Regions from separate parts of the Neobacillus sp. K501 genome, predicted to be linked through region 1. Evidence: riboswitches for the same ligand, from Rfam matches in the RefSeq annotation. Region 1 holds a riboswitch; each other region holds the start of a gene.
The links. A riboswitch is a leader RNA that binds a small molecule or an ion and turns the genes downstream of it on or off. The one in region 1 is predicted to bind cobalamin.

Region 2: linked by a shared signal. The riboswitch ahead of ACWM35_RS00565 (ABC transporter substrate-binding protein) and the one ahead of metE (5-methyltetrahydropteroyltriglutamate--homocysteine S-methyltransferase) in region 1 are both predicted to bind cobalamin.
Region 3: linked by a shared signal. The riboswitch ahead of ACWM35_RS13770 (ABC transporter substrate-binding protein) and the one ahead of metE (5-methyltetrahydropteroyltriglutamate--homocysteine S-methyltransferase) in region 1 are both predicted to bind cobalamin.
Region 4: linked by a shared signal. The riboswitch ahead of ACWM35_RS17925 (ribonucleoside-diphosphate reductase subunit alpha) and the one ahead of metE (5-methyltetrahydropteroyltriglutamate--homocysteine S-methyltransferase) in region 1 are both predicted to bind cobalamin.

The regions. Positions count from the first base shown of each region.
Region 1 is NZ_JBSLYA010000009.1:118,529-122,711, forward strand. Features, by position in the region: gene ACWM35_RS19215 (flavodoxin) at 220-687, shown strand; gene ACWM35_RS19220 (hypothetical protein) at 680-1,570, shown strand; gene ACWM35_RS19225 (flavodoxin) at 1,560-2,039, shown strand; cobalamin riboswitch at 2,312-2,502, shown strand; gene metE (5-methyltetrahydropteroyltriglutamate--homocysteine S-methyltransferase) at 2,662-4,183, shown strand, end outside.
Region 2 is NZ_JBSLYA010000001.1:114,275-118,457, reverse strand. Features, by position in the region: gene ribE (riboflavin synthase) at 1-60, shown strand, start outside; partial or broken gene ribB (3,4-dihydroxy-2-butanone-4-phosphate synthase) at 132-749, shown strand; gene ribH (6,7-dimethyl-8-ribityllumazine synthase) at 797-1,267, shown strand; cobalamin riboswitch at 1,340-1,533, shown strand; gene ACWM35_RS00565 (ABC transporter substrate-binding protein) at 1,689-2,648, shown strand; gene ACWM35_RS00560 (FecCD family ABC transporter permease) at 2,614-3,675, shown strand; gene ACWM35_RS00555 (adenosylcobinamide amidohydrolase) at 3,678-4,183, shown strand, end outside.
Region 3 is NZ_JBSLYA010000005.1:182,524-186,706, forward strand. Features, by position in the region: gene ACWM35_RS13760 (long-chain-fatty-acid--CoA ligase) at 1-14, shown strand, start outside; gene ACWM35_RS13765 (SDR family oxidoreductase) at 37-816, shown strand; cobalamin riboswitch at 1,106-1,311, shown strand; gene ACWM35_RS13770 (ABC transporter substrate-binding protein) at 1,494-2,486, shown strand; gene ACWM35_RS13775 (FecCD family ABC transporter permease) at 2,449-3,519, shown strand; gene ACWM35_RS13780 (ATP-binding cassette domain-containing protein) at 3,516-4,183, shown strand, end outside.
Region 4 is NZ_JBSLYA010000008.1:120,806-124,988, forward strand. Features, by position in the region: gene pnuC (nicotinamide riboside transporter PnuC) at 1-398, shown strand, start outside; gene nadR (multifunctional transcriptional regulator/nicotinamide-nucleotide adenylyltransferase/ribosylnicotinamide kinase NadR) at 411-1,439, shown strand; cobalamin riboswitch at 1,545-1,722, shown strand; gene ACWM35_RS17925 (ribonucleoside-diphosphate reductase subunit alpha) at 1,875-4,166, shown strand; gene ACWM35_RS17930 (ribonucleotide-diphosphate reductase subunit beta) at 4,176-4,183, shown strand, end outside.

The sequences.
Region 1 (4,183 bases):
AACGAGGAAACGTATGTTCTATTTTATTTTAATCTTTTTTGAAATCTCTTTCAATAGTGATAGGGATTTCTTTGAAAATAATGAAAACCTATTGCGTGCTTAATATTGAGAGTAAAAAATAACTAAATTTTAAAATTTAATTGACATTGATAATCATTATCATTTATTATCGAATCAACTAGTAAATGAAAACCATTATCATTTAGGGGGCAGGAATAAGTGAAAATACTAATTGGATATGTAAGTATGTCTGGAAATACAGAAGATATGGCAAATATTCTAAAGGAAGAACTTCTCGCAGCAGGTTGTGAGGTGGAAGTGGAAAGTCTTGAAACAACCCAAGCCAACAGAATTCTTGACTACGATTGTAGTTTCATTGGTGCTTATACCTGGGGAGATGGGGATCTTCCGTATGAAGCAGAGGATTTCTTTGAAGAATTGAATCACCTAAATTTAACTGGAGTTTATACAGCCTGTTTCGGGTCTGGTGATCATGATTATCCGCAATTCTGTGCAGCTGTCGATACATTTGCCACCCGCTTAAAAGAAAGAGGCAGCGATGTTTTTCCGGAATTGTTGAAAATAGAGCTTAATCCTGAAACGGAGGAACAAATAGCAGAGTGTCAGCAATTCGCTCAATCCGTATTGACATGGGTGATGGCCAAAAAGGAAATGGAACATGTTTGATCGAGGAGCAACGGCAGTTTTAGCTACTCGGGAGATTCCTTTCATGGTGGCAGTAAAGCAGGAAGGGATTTATTCCTTTGAAGATGGGGAATGGCTTCTCCAATATCGTATGTCAGAAAACATATACAAGCTGATAAATTTAGGAGCATATATTTTCGGAATTGGTGATTATGGCACGATTGTTCGATACAATCTCCAGGAAAATAAATGGACGCATACATCTTTTCCAACTCCGCAGCGGTTGTGGGATATAACGGGTAATCGTCATGGACTCGTAGTTACACATGGAGGTAGTAACCTTTATATCTCTAATAATTTTGGCTCTAATTGGCATATTATCAAGCCATTTAAATCTTTAGCCGTTCAGCCCGTCATCCGTTCCCTGCTCTATGATCATGACAGTATTTACATTGGAACGCAAATCAATAGGGAATACGGTGGCTTATGGAAATATAGCTTTAGCTCAAGGGAATTAAAGCTAATAAAAAAGGAAACACAAACGATGATTTCTTCGATTTACAAAGACGATGATGGATACATCTTTATCTCAAAAGGAGAATCCCGTTCAGGTAAAGGTTCAATTGAAATGCTATGCCCTTATCAGAATCGCTGGATTCCGTTCGATCAGCCTATTGTAGAAAAAAAGGCCTTTTTAGATCTATTTAGTGCAGAACGTAAGCTATATGCAACCACGAGTCATGATAAATATGGTTTTTCAAGAATCTATGAAGTGCAAAAAGATAGCATGTGCTTACATCCTATTGAAATTGTTGCTGGCCATGGATTTAGAGGGGCAGGCATTGAAAATCAACTATTTATCTGTTCACCGGTTGAAAGTAAATGGATCGTTAATAACTGTGGAGTCCCTAAACTTGTACATTGAATGGAGTGGAATCGGAATGAAGATTGGCGTTTTTTATGCAAGTATGTCGGGAAATACGGAAGCCATTGCGGATATCATCGCTGCTAAGCTTAGAGAACAAAATCACGAGGTCATTTTAGACGATATTCTTAGTATTCAATCAGCTACGGAATTATTAAACTATGATTTAACCTTCATCGGAATGTATACATGGGGAGATGGAGATTACCCAGACGAATGCCTTGATATTATTGAAGAAATCGAACAATTGGATCTCGAACAGCATCCTTTTGCGATTTTCGGTTCAGGAGATATGAGCTATCCGGAATTTTGCGGTGCCCTAAACCAACTCTATAAGCTTATTGAAGAGCAAGGGGGAACTATAGTTGGGGAGCCATTAAAAATAGAGTTTAACCCTGAGCCAAAGGATGAAGCAGACATCAAACAATTTGTGATAGAAGCATTAACCGTATATGAAAAAAGCTGTTAAATGAATTGATTTTTCATTCGATTTTAGAAAAAGAAACCGTAAGGAAAGGGAAACGATATCGTTTCCCTTTTTCTCTGTCTCACATACGATTATGCTGACAACAACACTGCCACGAACCTCAAGTTTTTCAATCCTATATCGCGACCAGCCCGTCTATTTGGTGGAATAACAGAAGTATCTATAATCTATCTTCACAGATAGAAATCGATTTTACTTTGACAGTCTCTATTTAACATGTTAATATGGCTATTAAATTCTAAAAATTTTAAAAAGTGAATAAAAAACCAACAGGTGCTGTGTAAAAGATTTACTCAGCTTAAAAGGGAAGTCCGGTGAAATTCCGGCACGGTCCCGCCACTGTAATGGGGAGCAACTTATTAATGACCACTGTTTCATAAGAAATGGGAAGGGATAAGTTGTGATGAACCTAAGTCAGGAGACCTGCCTGTTGTGTGCGCTTGTACTCTACGTGGATATAGGGAGGGGTGAAGAATACGTGTTGGGAAACTCTGCTTGTCTCAACTCTAGTTAACTATGCGTATGAATCTCTCTTTTCTACTTAGAAAAGGGAGATTTTTTGTTGAAGACGAAAATCTAAATAAACAAGGAGTGGAAAAGTTACATGAATACCGTAAAAAGCTCGAATTTAGGTTATCCAAGGATTGGTGAACAACGTCAGTGGAAAAAAGCGTTAGAAAAGTTATGGGCTGGTAAGCTAGATGAGGAAACCTTCCTAAGACATATGAAAGAGATTCGTTTGCATCATCTTCAGAAGCAAAAGGAAAAAGGGATTGATCTAATTCCTGTTGGCGATTTTACTTTTTATGATCATGTACTTGATACAGCTGTTATGTTTGGCCTCGTTCCAAAGAGATTTGGATGTAGAGGGGAGAAAGTTTCGTTAGAGACGTATTTTAATATCGCACGGGGAACGGGTGATGCAGTAGCAGCGGAAATGACGAAGTGGTTTAACACAAACTATCATTATATTGTTCCAGAGCTCGATGAAGCTGTGCCTGAATTACTGGAGAACCAACCGCTTCACTTATATAAAGAAGCGAAGCAAGAACTTGATATTAATGGTAAGCCTGTTATCTTAGGTCCGATTACATTTATAAAGCTATCAAAAGGTTATAAACAAAATGAATTAAAAACAGTTGTCGCTCAGTTTGTTCCACTTTATGCGACTATTCTACGCGAATTACAGAACGAAGGTGCAGAATGGGTGCAAATTGATGAACCAATTCTATCCACAACGATTTCCCAAGAAGATGTTTCACTGTTTCACGAAGTCTATCAACAATTGGCTGCCGCTGCTCCAAAACTAAAAGTGATAATACAAACTTATTTTGATAGTGTTGATCATTACGAAGAAGTGGTTTCAATCCCTGTGCATGGTATTGGACTTGATTTTGTTCATGATCATGGTCAGAATCTTGCTGCATTAAAAAAATATGGGTTCCCAAATGATAAAGTACTAGCTGCAGGTGTTATTGATGGACGTAATATTTGGCGTGCTAATCTAGCTGATAAGCTCTCTATTCTCGCTGAAATCACAGAGATTGTACCTAGAGATCGTTTTATTGTACAACCTTCATCTAGCTTATTACATGTGCCAGTAACGATTAAGAGTGAAGAAGCTCTTAATGCAGTTCTAAAAGATGCTCTTTCCTTTGCAGATGAAAAATTAACGGAAGTGGCTCAACTTGCAAAAGGCGTGCAGGACGGAAATGAGGCAATACGTGAAGAAATCACACAAAGTACAAACGCCATTCAAGCAATAAATGAATCATCTTTTCGAAACAATGCACAAGTACGAAGAGCCATTCAGGAGCTCCATACATACAGTGCTGATCGTTCAGCAGTATTTAATGACAGACAAAAAGTTCAGAGTTTGGCTTTTCAATTACCGCTTCTTCCAACCACAACGATTGGAAGCTTTCCTCAAACACAGGAGGTAAGAAAGCAGCGTTTAAATTGGCGTAAAGGCGAGATTACGGACAATGAATACGAGAATTATATAAAAGCAGAAATAAAAAAATGGATTGAAATTCAAGAAAACCTTCAGTTAGATGTATTTGTACATGGGGAATTCGAACGGACCGATATGGTTGAATATTTTGGTGAAAAATTAGCAGGATTTC
Region 2 (4,183 bases), on a different contig from region 1:
TCTAATAAGAGTGCATCAGGTTTAACGGCCAAGTTCTTAGAAGAAAATGGCTTTTACTAAAGGTCTTACCATTATTTTTGTAGAAACGGCAAACAATAATCTAGAAGGATTATGAGGAAGGGGAGGATAGGATGTTTGATACAATTGAAGAAGCACTGACAGAATTAAAACAAGGGAAGGTTGTCATCGTTTGTGATGATGAGAACAGGGAAAATGAAGGTGACTTTATTGCCCTTGCAGAAAGGGCTACACCAGATGTGATCAACTTAATGGCAACACATGGAAGAGGGTTGATCTGTGTTCCAATTGAAGAGGAACTAGCAGATAAACTAGAATTAGGCCCAATGGTAGCCCATAACACCGATCCCCATGGAACAGCCTTTACAGTTAGTATTGATCATGAATTTTCAACTACAGGGATTTCTGCTTTCGAGCGTTCTGCAACAATTTTAAGTATGCTCGATTCTGAAGCAAAACCTGCTGATTTTAAAAGACCAGGACATATTTTTCCTTTAGTTGCAAAAAAAGGTGGCGTTCTTAGTAGGACGGGACATACAGAGGCAGCAGTGGACTTAGCAAAATTATGTCAGGCAAAGCCGGCAGGGGTAATTTGTGAAATAATGAATGAAGATGGGACAATGGCACGAGTTCCCCAGTTAAGGGAAATTGCAGATAAATTAAAAGTTAAATTTATTACGATTAAAGACTTAATTGAATATAGGAAGAAATTGGAGCAGGCTAGTCAAAGATAAGTTTAGCGAAAATATGGAAAAATTTATATTTGGAGGAATTATGGATGAATAATCTTTTTGAAGGTAATTTAGTTGGATCAGGTTTAAAAATAGGAATTGTTGTTGGCCGTTTTAATGAATTTATTACGAGTAAATTGTTAAGTGGAGCACAGGATGCTTTAAAAAGACATGGTGTAAGCGAATCTGATGTCGATATAGCATGGGTGCCAGGTGCGTTTGAAATTCCGTTAATCGCCCAGAAAATGGCTAAAAGTAAAAAGTATGATGCCGTGATTACTTTAGGTACAGTCATCCGAGGATCAACTCCTCATTTTGATTATGTTTGCAATGAAGTAGCAAAAGGTGTTTCTAAAATTACATTAGAAAGTGGCATCCCGGTTATTTTTGGTGTGTTAACGACTGATTCCATTGAGCAAGCGATTGAGCGTGCTGGAACAAAAGCAGGGAATAAAGGATGGGAAGCAGCAGCAGGGGCAATTGAAATGGCAAATCTTTGTAGAGTTATTGAGCAATAATAATCCATTTTGTAGAAATTAGCAAAAATGATACAAAATTCTCCACGTTATTATATAATAGGACTATCATAAAAAAATAATTGAAGAATAGGTGCTAGAAATCTTTTTCTAAAGATTTTAAGCTTAATAGGGAAGTTTGGTGAAAAGCCAACACGGTCCCGCCACTGTAATTGGGAGCAACCTATAAAATGTCACTGTCGAAAGATGGGAAGACATAGGAAGCGATGACCATAAGTCAGGAAACCTGCCTAATTCTTGCGCCAAAAGGAACCTACGAGGATAGGGAGGTGTGGAAGACTAGTGCCTTTTTACTTATAAAGTATAAGGATCTATCGAACCAACATCTCTACATAAATGTAGAGATGTTTTATTTTTTATTCACACTTTTTTATGATCAAAATGCCGTACATAGGAGGAAAAAATGAAAAAATTATCTTCGTTATTATTTATTTTATTATTATCCATTGGTGTATTAACAGCCTGCGGTGAACAAAACGAAAGTCCTAAGGAAGAAACAAAAGGCAGTTCTGAGCAACAATCAACAGATAAAGCTTTTCCGGTAACCATTAAGGATGCCTTTGACCAAGAGGTAGTCATTAGCGAAAAACCTGAAAAAATTGTTTCTTTAATACCAAGTAATACTGAGATTGCCTATGCATTAGGACTTAAAGAAGAAATCGTTGGAGTATCAGATTATGATAATTATCCTGAAGAAGTCTCAAAAAAAGAGAAAGTGGGCGGCATGGAAGTTAACTTAGAAAAAATTATTGCTTTACAGCCTAATTTAGTGTTAGCACATGCCTCACAACATACAGCAGAAGGTCTGAAGCAGTTAAGCGATTCTGGAATTACCGTATTAATCGTGGATGATGCGCAAAATTTTGAGGAGGTAAATGACACCATTAGTTTGATTGGGAAAGCTACAGGTGAAACAATCAAAGCAGAAGAGCTAGTGAAAGAAATGGAGGAGAAATTGGCTGAAATAAAAGAGAAAGCTGCTGAAATCTCCGAGAAGAAAAAGGTGTTCATTGAGGTAGGGGCGGAACCAGAAATTTTTACGACTGGTAAAAATACTTTTATGGATGAAATGTTGCGTTTTATAAATGCAGAGAATATCGCAAACGACCAAGAAGGCTGGGTTGCGATGGATCAAGAAGCAATTATTAACCGTAATCCAGATGTCATCATTACTACTTATGGATTTTATGTTAAAAATGCGGATGAGCAAGTGTTAAGCCGAAAAGGCTGGGAAAATGTCAATGCAATTAAAAACAAGCAAGTCATCGATGTAGACTCTGATCGTGTGACCCGGTCAGGTCCTAGGATTGTTGAAGGAGTAGAGGAACTTGCAAAGGCTGTCTATCCAGAAGTTTTTAAATAATAAGTTAATAGCCTATTTTTTTGCCGGAGGTTTCCTGCTCTTTTCGATACTATTAGGGATATCGATTGGCAGTGTTTCGGTCCCGATTTATACGATTATTCAAATTATTATCGCAAAACTAACTGGCTTTATTTCACTTGATCAGATTGACCCGATGTATTCGAGTATTGTTATAAATATCCGTTTACCCCGAGTAATTTTAGCAGGTCTTGTAGGAGCAGCTCTTGCCATTGCAGGAGCGGCCTTTCAAGGTCTTTTAAGAAATCCATTAGCCGATCCCTTTACATTAGGTGTATCCTCTGGCGCTTCAGTCGGGGCTGTACTTACTTTGTTTTTTCAAATTTCCATCCCCTTTATTGGCAACTTCACACTGCCGCTTCTAAGTATTTTGTTTTCCTTTATCACGATCTTTTTAGTACTTGCTTTCGCTCGTAAAATTGATCGTTCGATGAGAGTGGAAACGATTATATTAACGGGAATTATCTTTAGTTCGTTTCTGGGTGCGATTATTTCACTAATGATTGCTTTAACAGGAGATGAGCTTAGACAGATTATTGGCTGGTTGTTGGGCAGTGTATCGATGCGCGGCTGGGAATACATAAAAATTATTTTGCCATTTTTTATCATTGGTTCCGTCATCTTGCTTTTTAATGTGAAAGAACTAAATGCGATGTCGTTTGGAGAAGAAAGAGCGCAGCATTTAGGGGTTAACGTTCAAAAACGGAAGCTAGTGGTTTTAACAGCGGGTTCGATCCTAACTGGAGCAGCAGTGGCTGTTTCTGGAACCATTGGTTTTGTAGGACTTGTCATTCCCCATCTCTCTCGATTATTGTGGGGTCCAGATCATAAGCATTTGCTGCCATTAGCGATAGTAACGGGAAGCGGATTTTTAATCTTGGCAGATCTCCTGTCCCGGACAATTATTTCCCCTACCGAATTACCGATAGGGGTTATCACCGCCTTTATTGGTGCCCCGATATTTGCAGTCATTTTATTACAAAGAAAACGGATGGAAAGAAGTGGTTAAGAATGCTTAGCGTTCAACAAGTTTCAGGAGGATATTCAGGTGAATCAGTCCTGAAGGATGTTTCCTTCAACGTTCAAACTGGGGAGCTTTATGGGATACTTGGACCAAATGGAAGCGGCAAGACGACATTGTTAAAAATGGTGAGCGGTATCTTACCATTTGAAACGGGTGAAATCCTGATTAAAGGAAAAAGAGTTCAGGACTATAAAACGAAGCAGCTGGCCAAAATGATTGCGGTCTTATCTCAGCATTCGCCACCTTCTTTTTCCTACACCGTGAAAGAGACGGTTGCGCTAGGGCGTTATGCCCATCAAACAGGATGGTTTCAATCATGGGGGGATAATGATGAGGAAATTGTTCAAAGAGTCATGATGCAGACAGGCATATCTTCCTTCCAAAATAAAAATATTCAGGAATTATCAGGCGGTGAAAAACAAAGGGTGTTTCTTGCGCAGGCTCTTGCGCAAGAACCCGAAATTCTCCTTTTAGATGAACCAACGAACCATTT
Region 3 (4,183 bases), on a different contig from region 1:
TTGGAACTAAATAACTATTAGAAAGGAGAAATGAAAATGAATATTAGCGAATTATATGATATCAAAGGAAAAACAGCTATCGTTACAGGAGGCGGAAGGGGACTTGGCGAACAGATTGCCCTTGCCTTTGCCGAAGCGGGAGCCAATGTTGTGGTATGTTCCAGGAAAGTAGAGGCATGCCAAGAAGTCAGTGAACGACTTGAAAAAATGGGTGTACGTTCACTCGCATTAGAATGTGATGTTTCAAAAGCCGAAGATATTCAAAGAGTGGTAGAGAAAACAATCCAAGAATTCGGAACGATTGATATTTTAGTCAACAATAGTGGTGCTTCATGGGGTGCACCAGCGTTGGAAATGGAAGCTAAACATTGGGATAAAGTGATGGATGTTAACTTGAAGGCTGTTTTCCTTTTTTCACAGGCTGTAGGAAAAATCATGGTTGAACAAGGTTCTGGAAAAATCATTAATATTGCTTCTATCGTTGGTTTCGGAGGACAAGATCCAAAGATTATGGACGCGATTGGTTATACAACCAGTAAAGGTGCAGTCATTACTTTTACACAAGATTTAGCTGTTAAATTAGCCCCATACAATGTTCATGTGAATGCCATTGCGCCTGGCTTTTTCCCATCAAAAATGACAAATGGTCTATTGGACTATACCGGTGAAAAAATACTTGAAAGAACCCCAGCAGGTCGTTTTGGCTCAGATGTTGATATGAAGGGCCCTGCTTTATTCTTAGCATCAAAGGCTTCAGATTATGTATTTGGTCATGTCTTATTAGTAGATGGTGGAACAAAGGCAGCAGTTCAGTAATTTCTAAGTATAACCAAAGCTCACACATACTAACTAGTTGGTATGTGTGAGCTTTTTGGCAGAAAATAAGGGTAACCATACATACGAATCGCGTTCTCGGAGCAGGTTCGTTAGGGCATATCAATGCTCATACAGAACTTTACTTATTAAAGACAGATAAATAAGTCCAGTTTCTTTATTAATATAGTGTTGAAACTATTATTTATGATTCCATGAATAACCCAAAAGAGAGATTAGAAATAGTTTACAAAGGTGGAATACTCTACTATAATAGCTTTTGTAACAAAAAATGAATACTAGACAAATAGGTTTCTTAAATGATCTGAGTGAGATTCATTTGAGACTAAGAGGGAAGTTGGTGAAAATCCAACACGGTCCCGCCACTGTAAGCGAGTAGGAAGGTTATAAAGATCCACTGTGTTTTAAAAAACATGGGAAGGGAAAACCAACCGTTGATTCGCAAGTCAGGAGACCTGCCTATTTTGTATTTAAGCTTCCTCGAGGAAAGGAATGTTTAAAGTGCAGGCAATCAACTGGGTAAATAATATTACTTATTATCAAGATTGCAAGTTATCATGCTGTCGACAAGACTTAGTATTATAAAACTGCCTTTTTACTTTACGCTTTCCTCCGGAACAGCGTTTTTTTGTGTTCAAAAATTAAAGGAGGAAAATGTGATGAAAGAGATTGTAAGAAAATGGGGTCATTTCGGAGTTGTTCTCCTGTTAAGCATGGGGATTATTGCAGGATGTGGTACACAAGAACAGAACTCTTCGCAAGATAAAGCAGTTGCTACCGAAAAAGAAAAGACAAGTGATAGTGGAAAGGAATTTCCTGTCACGATCACCGATGATGCGAATCGAAAGGTAACGATAGAAGAGGAACCTGAAACCATTGTTTCGATCCAAGCAAGTAATACCGAAATCGCCTTTGCTCTTGGAGTAGGAGATAAATTAATTGGCAGATCCGATTATGATAACTATCCAGAGGAAGCCCTTAAAATTGAGAAAGTTGGTGGACAAGATATCAATGCAGAACTTGTTCTCTCCCTTCTACCAGATGTGGCTCTGGTAACGGATTATCATTACAAAACACATCCAGATGTCTTGAAAAAGTTTGAAGAAGCCGGTATTGATGTGGTTGTTGTTGGAAGTGCTACTTCCTTTAAAGATGTTTATGAAAACATTGAAATGATTGGGGAAGCTACCGGAACCAAGACGGAAGCGGAAGAAATTGTGACTGATATGAAAGAGCGTCTACAAGCAATTAAAGACAAAGCAGCAGATTCAATTAAAGATAAAAAGAAAGTTTGGGTAGAGGTTTCGCCAGCTCCAGACATTTTTACGACAGGAAAAAACACCTTTATGCACGAGATGCTTGAGTCCATTCAAGCTGTTAATGCGGCAGAAGATCAAGAGGGCTGGGTGAAAATGACCGAAGAAGAAATTGTCAAATTAGACCCTGAAGTGATCATTACAACGTATGGCTACTATATCGACAATCCAACAGCTGAGGTATTAAACCGTGAAGGATGGACAGAAGTGCCGGCTGTAAAAAATGGAAAAGTGTTTGATGTTGATAACGATACGGTGACAAGACCTGGTCCTCGTTTAATTGAAGGAGTCGAGACACTTGCGGAACTTATTTATCCGGACATTTTTAAGCAATAAAATCGGTTGGTTATATTTGATAAGCGGAGGGCTTGTACTTGGTACAGGCCTTCTAGGTTTATTTTCAAGCAGCGTAACCGTTCCGGTTCAGACTATTTTACATATTATCTTTGAAAAAGTGTTTCATGTGAGTTTACTAGACGAGGTAGCCAAAAATGAAGAAATGATTATTTGGAATATTCGTCTGCCAAGAGTTCTTCTTGCTTTTTGTGTGGGGGCATCCCTATCGTTAGCTGGTGCAGCTTTTCAAGGATTATTACGCAATCCACTAGCAGATCCCTATACGATTGGGGTGTCCTCGGGTGCCTCGCTGGGTGCCGTTCTCGTTTTGTTTTTTCAAGTGACCATTGTTGCTTTAGGGGATTTTACGCTTCCGATTTTTGCTATTTTAGGTGGTTTATTCACGTTATTAATAGTATTCGCACTTGTTCGCTTAAGTAGTAAAAGCTTAGCGATTGAAACAATTATTTTAGCGGGAATTATCGTTAGTGCCTTTATAAGCGCGTTTGTCTCTCTCCTTATTTCATTAGGGGATCGTGATGCGATGACGCAAATTATCTACTGGTTATATGGCAGTGTTGCCATGAGAGGATGGAGCTATGTTCAACTCATTATACCATTTATGATAATCGGCTCGATAATACTGTTCTACTTCCAGCGTGAATTAAATGCCTTGGCACTGGGAGAGGATGCCGCCGATCATATTGGAGTCGATGTGAAAAAAGGGAAGACCTTCGTTCTCATTGGTGCCTCGTTATTAACGGGAGCTGCAGTCGCTGTTTCAGGGTCAATTGGCTTTGTTGGACTAGTCATTCCACACCTTGTCCGGCTTGTAACGGGTCCGAATCATCGCCATGTTCTTCCGCTCTCCTTGCTAATAGGAGGAGCTTTTCTCATTTTAGCTGATTTACTGGCTAGAACCCTGATTGCTCCAAAAGAGCTGCCAATTGGCGTGATTACTGCTTTAATTGGTGCACCTGTATTTGCCCTTTTATTGATTAGAGAAAGACTTGGGAGGGGGACGAGTAAATGATTCACGTTCAAAACTTGGTTGGTGGATATAGCCATTCCCCCATTATTAAAGGTTTAGATTTTGACATTAATAAAGGAGAGTTTTTTGCGCTTCTTGGTCCGAATGGGAGTGGAAAAACAACCCTTTTTAAACTCATTACCGGGCAGTTATCAAGGATTAGCGGGAAAGTTTCCATCGATGGTAAAGAAATTACATCCCTTTCTAAACTTGAAAAAGCCAAAAAAATGGCGGTACTTACACAGGAAGTTCAAGTTTCCTTCGATTATTCCGTGGAAGAAATCATTAGTCTTGGACGTTATCCTCATCAAAAGGGGATTTTTAAACAACTTTCGAAGGCAGACCGAAAAGTCATTGATGAGGTGATGGAGCTCACCCAAATAAGTGACTTTCGAAAAACTCCATTTCGAATGATTAGTGGTGGAGAAAAGCAAAGAGTCTTATTGGCCAAAGCTTTAGCACAGGAGCCTGAAATCTTACTTTTGGATGAGCCTACCAATCATTTGGATATTAAACATACCTTTCACATGTTGAATCTACTGAAAGAACGGCAACTATCATCAGGGTTAACCATTTTTTCGATCCTCCATGATTTGAATGTTGCTTCGCTCTATGCAGATCGTATCGCCCTGCTTCATAATGGGAGCTTTTTAGAAGTAGGAGATGT
Region 4 (4,183 bases), on a different contig from region 1:
ACCTGTGGAATAAGAATAAAACAGACAAAGGAGTGAAGGGTGAAGATGTCAAAGTTAATCGCCTTTCAAAAACAGGCTGGGTTTATTCCGTGGCTTCTGTCCTTGTTTTGACGATTGGTTATGGGTTCTTCTTGAAATACTTAGGCGGCAACAATGTTTGGACAGATTCGGCGACTAATGTTCTTTCCATCGCAGCTCAAATATTAATGTTAAAACGATTTACCGAACAATGGATTTTATGGATTTCCGTCAACGTCCTTTCAATTTGCCTTTGGTTGAGTGCTCTTCTTGCCCAAGGTGGGAATGATTTCTCGATGTTAGTGATGTGGACAGCGTTCTTAGTTAACAGCATCTACGGTTATATCAACTGGCGAAAATTGTATCAAGAACAAATGTAGGAGGTGGAGACAATGACGGTAGGTTTTATTGGCGGAAAGTTTCTGCCGCTGCATCTTGGCCATGTATATGCGATTGTTCATGCTTCATCGATTGTGGATGAACTGTATGTTGTTTTATCCCATAGTGATAAACGTGACAAGGAATTGTGTAATCATACCAAAATGAGGTTTATTCCAGCTCAAATTCGACTGCGCTGGTTATCGCAACTAACAAAGGATATGCCTAATGTAAAAGTGATATCGGTGGAAGATGAGCAAGGAAAGGAGGATTACGATTGGTTTGAAGGTGCTCAATTAATCAAAAAAGAAATTGGAAAACAGATAGACTACGTATTTAGTTCTGAACCAGAATATGGGGAGATTTTTGAGCAACTTTATCCTGAATCAAAGCATGTTGTAATTGATCCGAATCGCTCTCATGTGAACATCTCTGCTACAAAAATCCGCCATGAGGGAGTGTATAGCAATTGGGAGTACATTCCTGATGTGGTTAGGCCCTATTTTATAAAGAAGATTGTCGTAGTGGGAACCGAAAGCTGTGGAAAATCAACCCTTACTAAAAATCTTGCAAAAATATACAATACAACCTATGTTGCAGAATACGGCAGAACAGTTTGCGAAGAATTAGGCGGCTGTGATGGAATTATTGTCAAGGAGGACTATCACAAAATCGCTTATGGTCACAAAATGGAAGAATGGAAGGCGATTGAAAAGGCCCAAAAAGTCGTTTTTATTGATACGGAGGCTATTGTGACACAATTTTACTCGAAGCTATACAATGATGCTCATCAAACAGTATTGGATGAAATAGCTAAGTTACAAGATTACGATCTTTGGCTCTACCTTGAACCAGATGTAAAATGGGTGAACGATGGATTAAGAGTTCACGGTGAGGAGACGGTCCGGGACCAGAACAGTCATGATTTAAAAAGATTATTGAATCAACATAATATTGTCTATAAAATCTTGAACGGGGATTACTGTAATCGACTTACAGCCGCTATCGGGTATATTGATGAAATCCTGATGGAAAATTGTTAGTAAGTTGTCCCCTCGAAAAAAGATGCTTGTCAAAGTAAATATTGTATATTATAGTTGGAGCATACAATATTTAGTGGTGGTTAAAAAAATGCACACTAAATATAGATAATAACCAATAATAATGGTGTCTGAAAAGACTTAATAGGGAATCTGGTGTGAATCCAGAACTGTACCCGCAACTGTAAATGCTGACGAAATAAGCAGATCCACTGTCTTTGGATGGGAAGGGCTTAGAGTAGGGGAAAGCATGAGTCAGGAGACCTGCCATTTTTATACGTGTTATCTTCTTCGGGAGTTGGGAAGGTAAACGAGGGTACTCTTAATGATGCAGTGAATGATACTGTTTTACTAGATTAATCCACGTTTACTAAACCCATCTTTCGTTGATGGGTTTTTTGTGTTCCAGAAGATCATAGAAAGAAATGAGGAATAAGAATGGTAGAAAAAGTATCTAGTAGAACCTCACAAAAGAATTCGGTTCTTGAAATTATCAAAAGTGCTTCTGAAAAGTATCAATTGAATACAGTGGGAATGGTTGAACAAGTATCTGGACTAGACGAATCAGAACAATACGAATCATCGCTGGTGTATGCATTAAATCAAATTTCCATGGATGACCCAAATTGGACTTTCCTTGCCGCAAATGTATATTTGCATAAACTATATCAACAAGCAGCAGATAATAGGGGCTTCTACCATGACAGCAAGTACGGGGATTTTTACTCGCTGATTACCTATTTAACAAGTCTAGGAATTTATTCGGATCAGCTTTTACTAACTTATACAAAAGAAGAAATTGACATATTAGCTAGAGAAATAAATCCTGAAAGGGATGAGTTATTTCATTACATAGGAATATTTTTATTAGCGGATCGCTATCTAGCGAAGGATTACGAGGGAAAAGTCTACGAGCTTCCACAGGAGCGGTTTATGATCATCGCAATGTCTTTAATGATGAACGAGCCAAAGGAGAAACGTTTAAATTTTGTAAAAGAAGCCTACTGGGCATTGAGTAACCTCTATATGACGGTTGCGACCCCGACATTAGCGAATGCCGGAAAAAGCTTTGGTCAGCTCTCTTCTTGTTTTATCGATACGGTTGACGATTCTTTAGATGGTATTTACTTAAACAACTGGGACACGGCTAGATTGAGTAAAGATGGCGGGGGAGTTGGGATTTATCTAGGAAAAGTCCGTGCCTTAGGTTCCGATATCAAGAAATTTAAAGGAAACTCCTCTGGTGTTGTTCCTTGGATCAGGCTAATTAACGGTACAGCGGTAAGTGTGGATCAGCTTGGGCAACGACAGGGTGCTATTGCTGTTTATCTAGATGTTTTTCATAAGGACATTATGAATGGATTTCTAGACCTAAAAACGAACAACGGTGATGAAAGACGAAAGGCACATGATATTTTTACTGGAGTTTCAATCCCTGATTTGTTTATGGAAAAATTACAAGAAGTTGACGAAACCGGAAGAAGCATCGGAGAATGGCATACCTTTTGTCCCCATCAAGTCAAACAAATCATGGGCTGGAAGGATGCAAACGGTACACTCCTGGGTTTAGAAGATTTTTATGATGAAGCGGATGAAAAACACTTTACAGAAAAGTATCAAGCAGCCGTCAGCCATCCGCTTCTGCCTCGAAAAACGTATCGGGCGATGGATATTATGGCGAGAATCATGATTTCTCAATTAGAAACGGGTACGCCATATATATTCTATCGAGATGAAGTTAATCGGCAAAATCCAAACAAACATATCAATGGAAGCGGCCGAACATCGATTTTTTGCAGCAATTTGTGTACTGAGATTACGCAAAACATGTCGGCAACTACGATTGTTAAAGAATATACAGATGAAGAAGGAAATTTGGTCATCGTTCGGAAGCCAGGTGATTTTGTTGTTTGTAATCTTTCTTCTATTAATCTGCCAAAAGCCGTCAAAGATCAGGTTTTAGCCAAGTTGATTCCAATCCAGATGAGGATGTTGGATAACGTCATTGATTTGAATACTATCATGGTTGGACAAGCGGAAGTGACAAATAAAAAATATCGGGCCGTTGGTTTAGGAACCTTTGGCTGGCATCATTTACTTGCGTTAGAGGGGATTCACTGGGAATCTGAGTCGGCTGTAGAATATGCTGATCAACTGTATGAAGAGATTGCTTATTATACGATTCGTTCCTCGATGGAATTGGCAAAGGAAAAAGGGTGTTATAGTCAGTTTAAAGGGTCAGAATGGCAGACAGGCAAATATTTTGAGCAAAGAAATTATCATACTTCGCGCTGGAATCAATTGAAAAAAGAGATCTCTCTATATGGAGTGCGAAATGGCTGGATGATGGCGATTGCACCCAACTCTTCAACGGCCAAAATTGGTGGTTCTACGGATGGAATTGATCCTTTGTATGCAGTTGAATATGCAGAAGAGAAGAAAAATTTTAAATTTAAGGTCACCGCCCCGGATTTGAATCATAATACGTACAATTATTATCGTCGTACCCGCAACGTGTTGGATCAAACTTGGAGTATCCGACAAAATGCAGCACGCCAGCGTCACATAGATCAATCAATCAGTTTTAACCTCTATGTTCGTCATGATATTAAAGCAAAAGACTTGCTACAACTCCATATGGAAGCGTGGAGACAAGGTTTAAAAACAACCTACTATATCCGAAGTACTTCCCAAACGGAAATAGAAGAATGCGAATCATGCCATAGCTAAAAAAAATAGATGAGGTG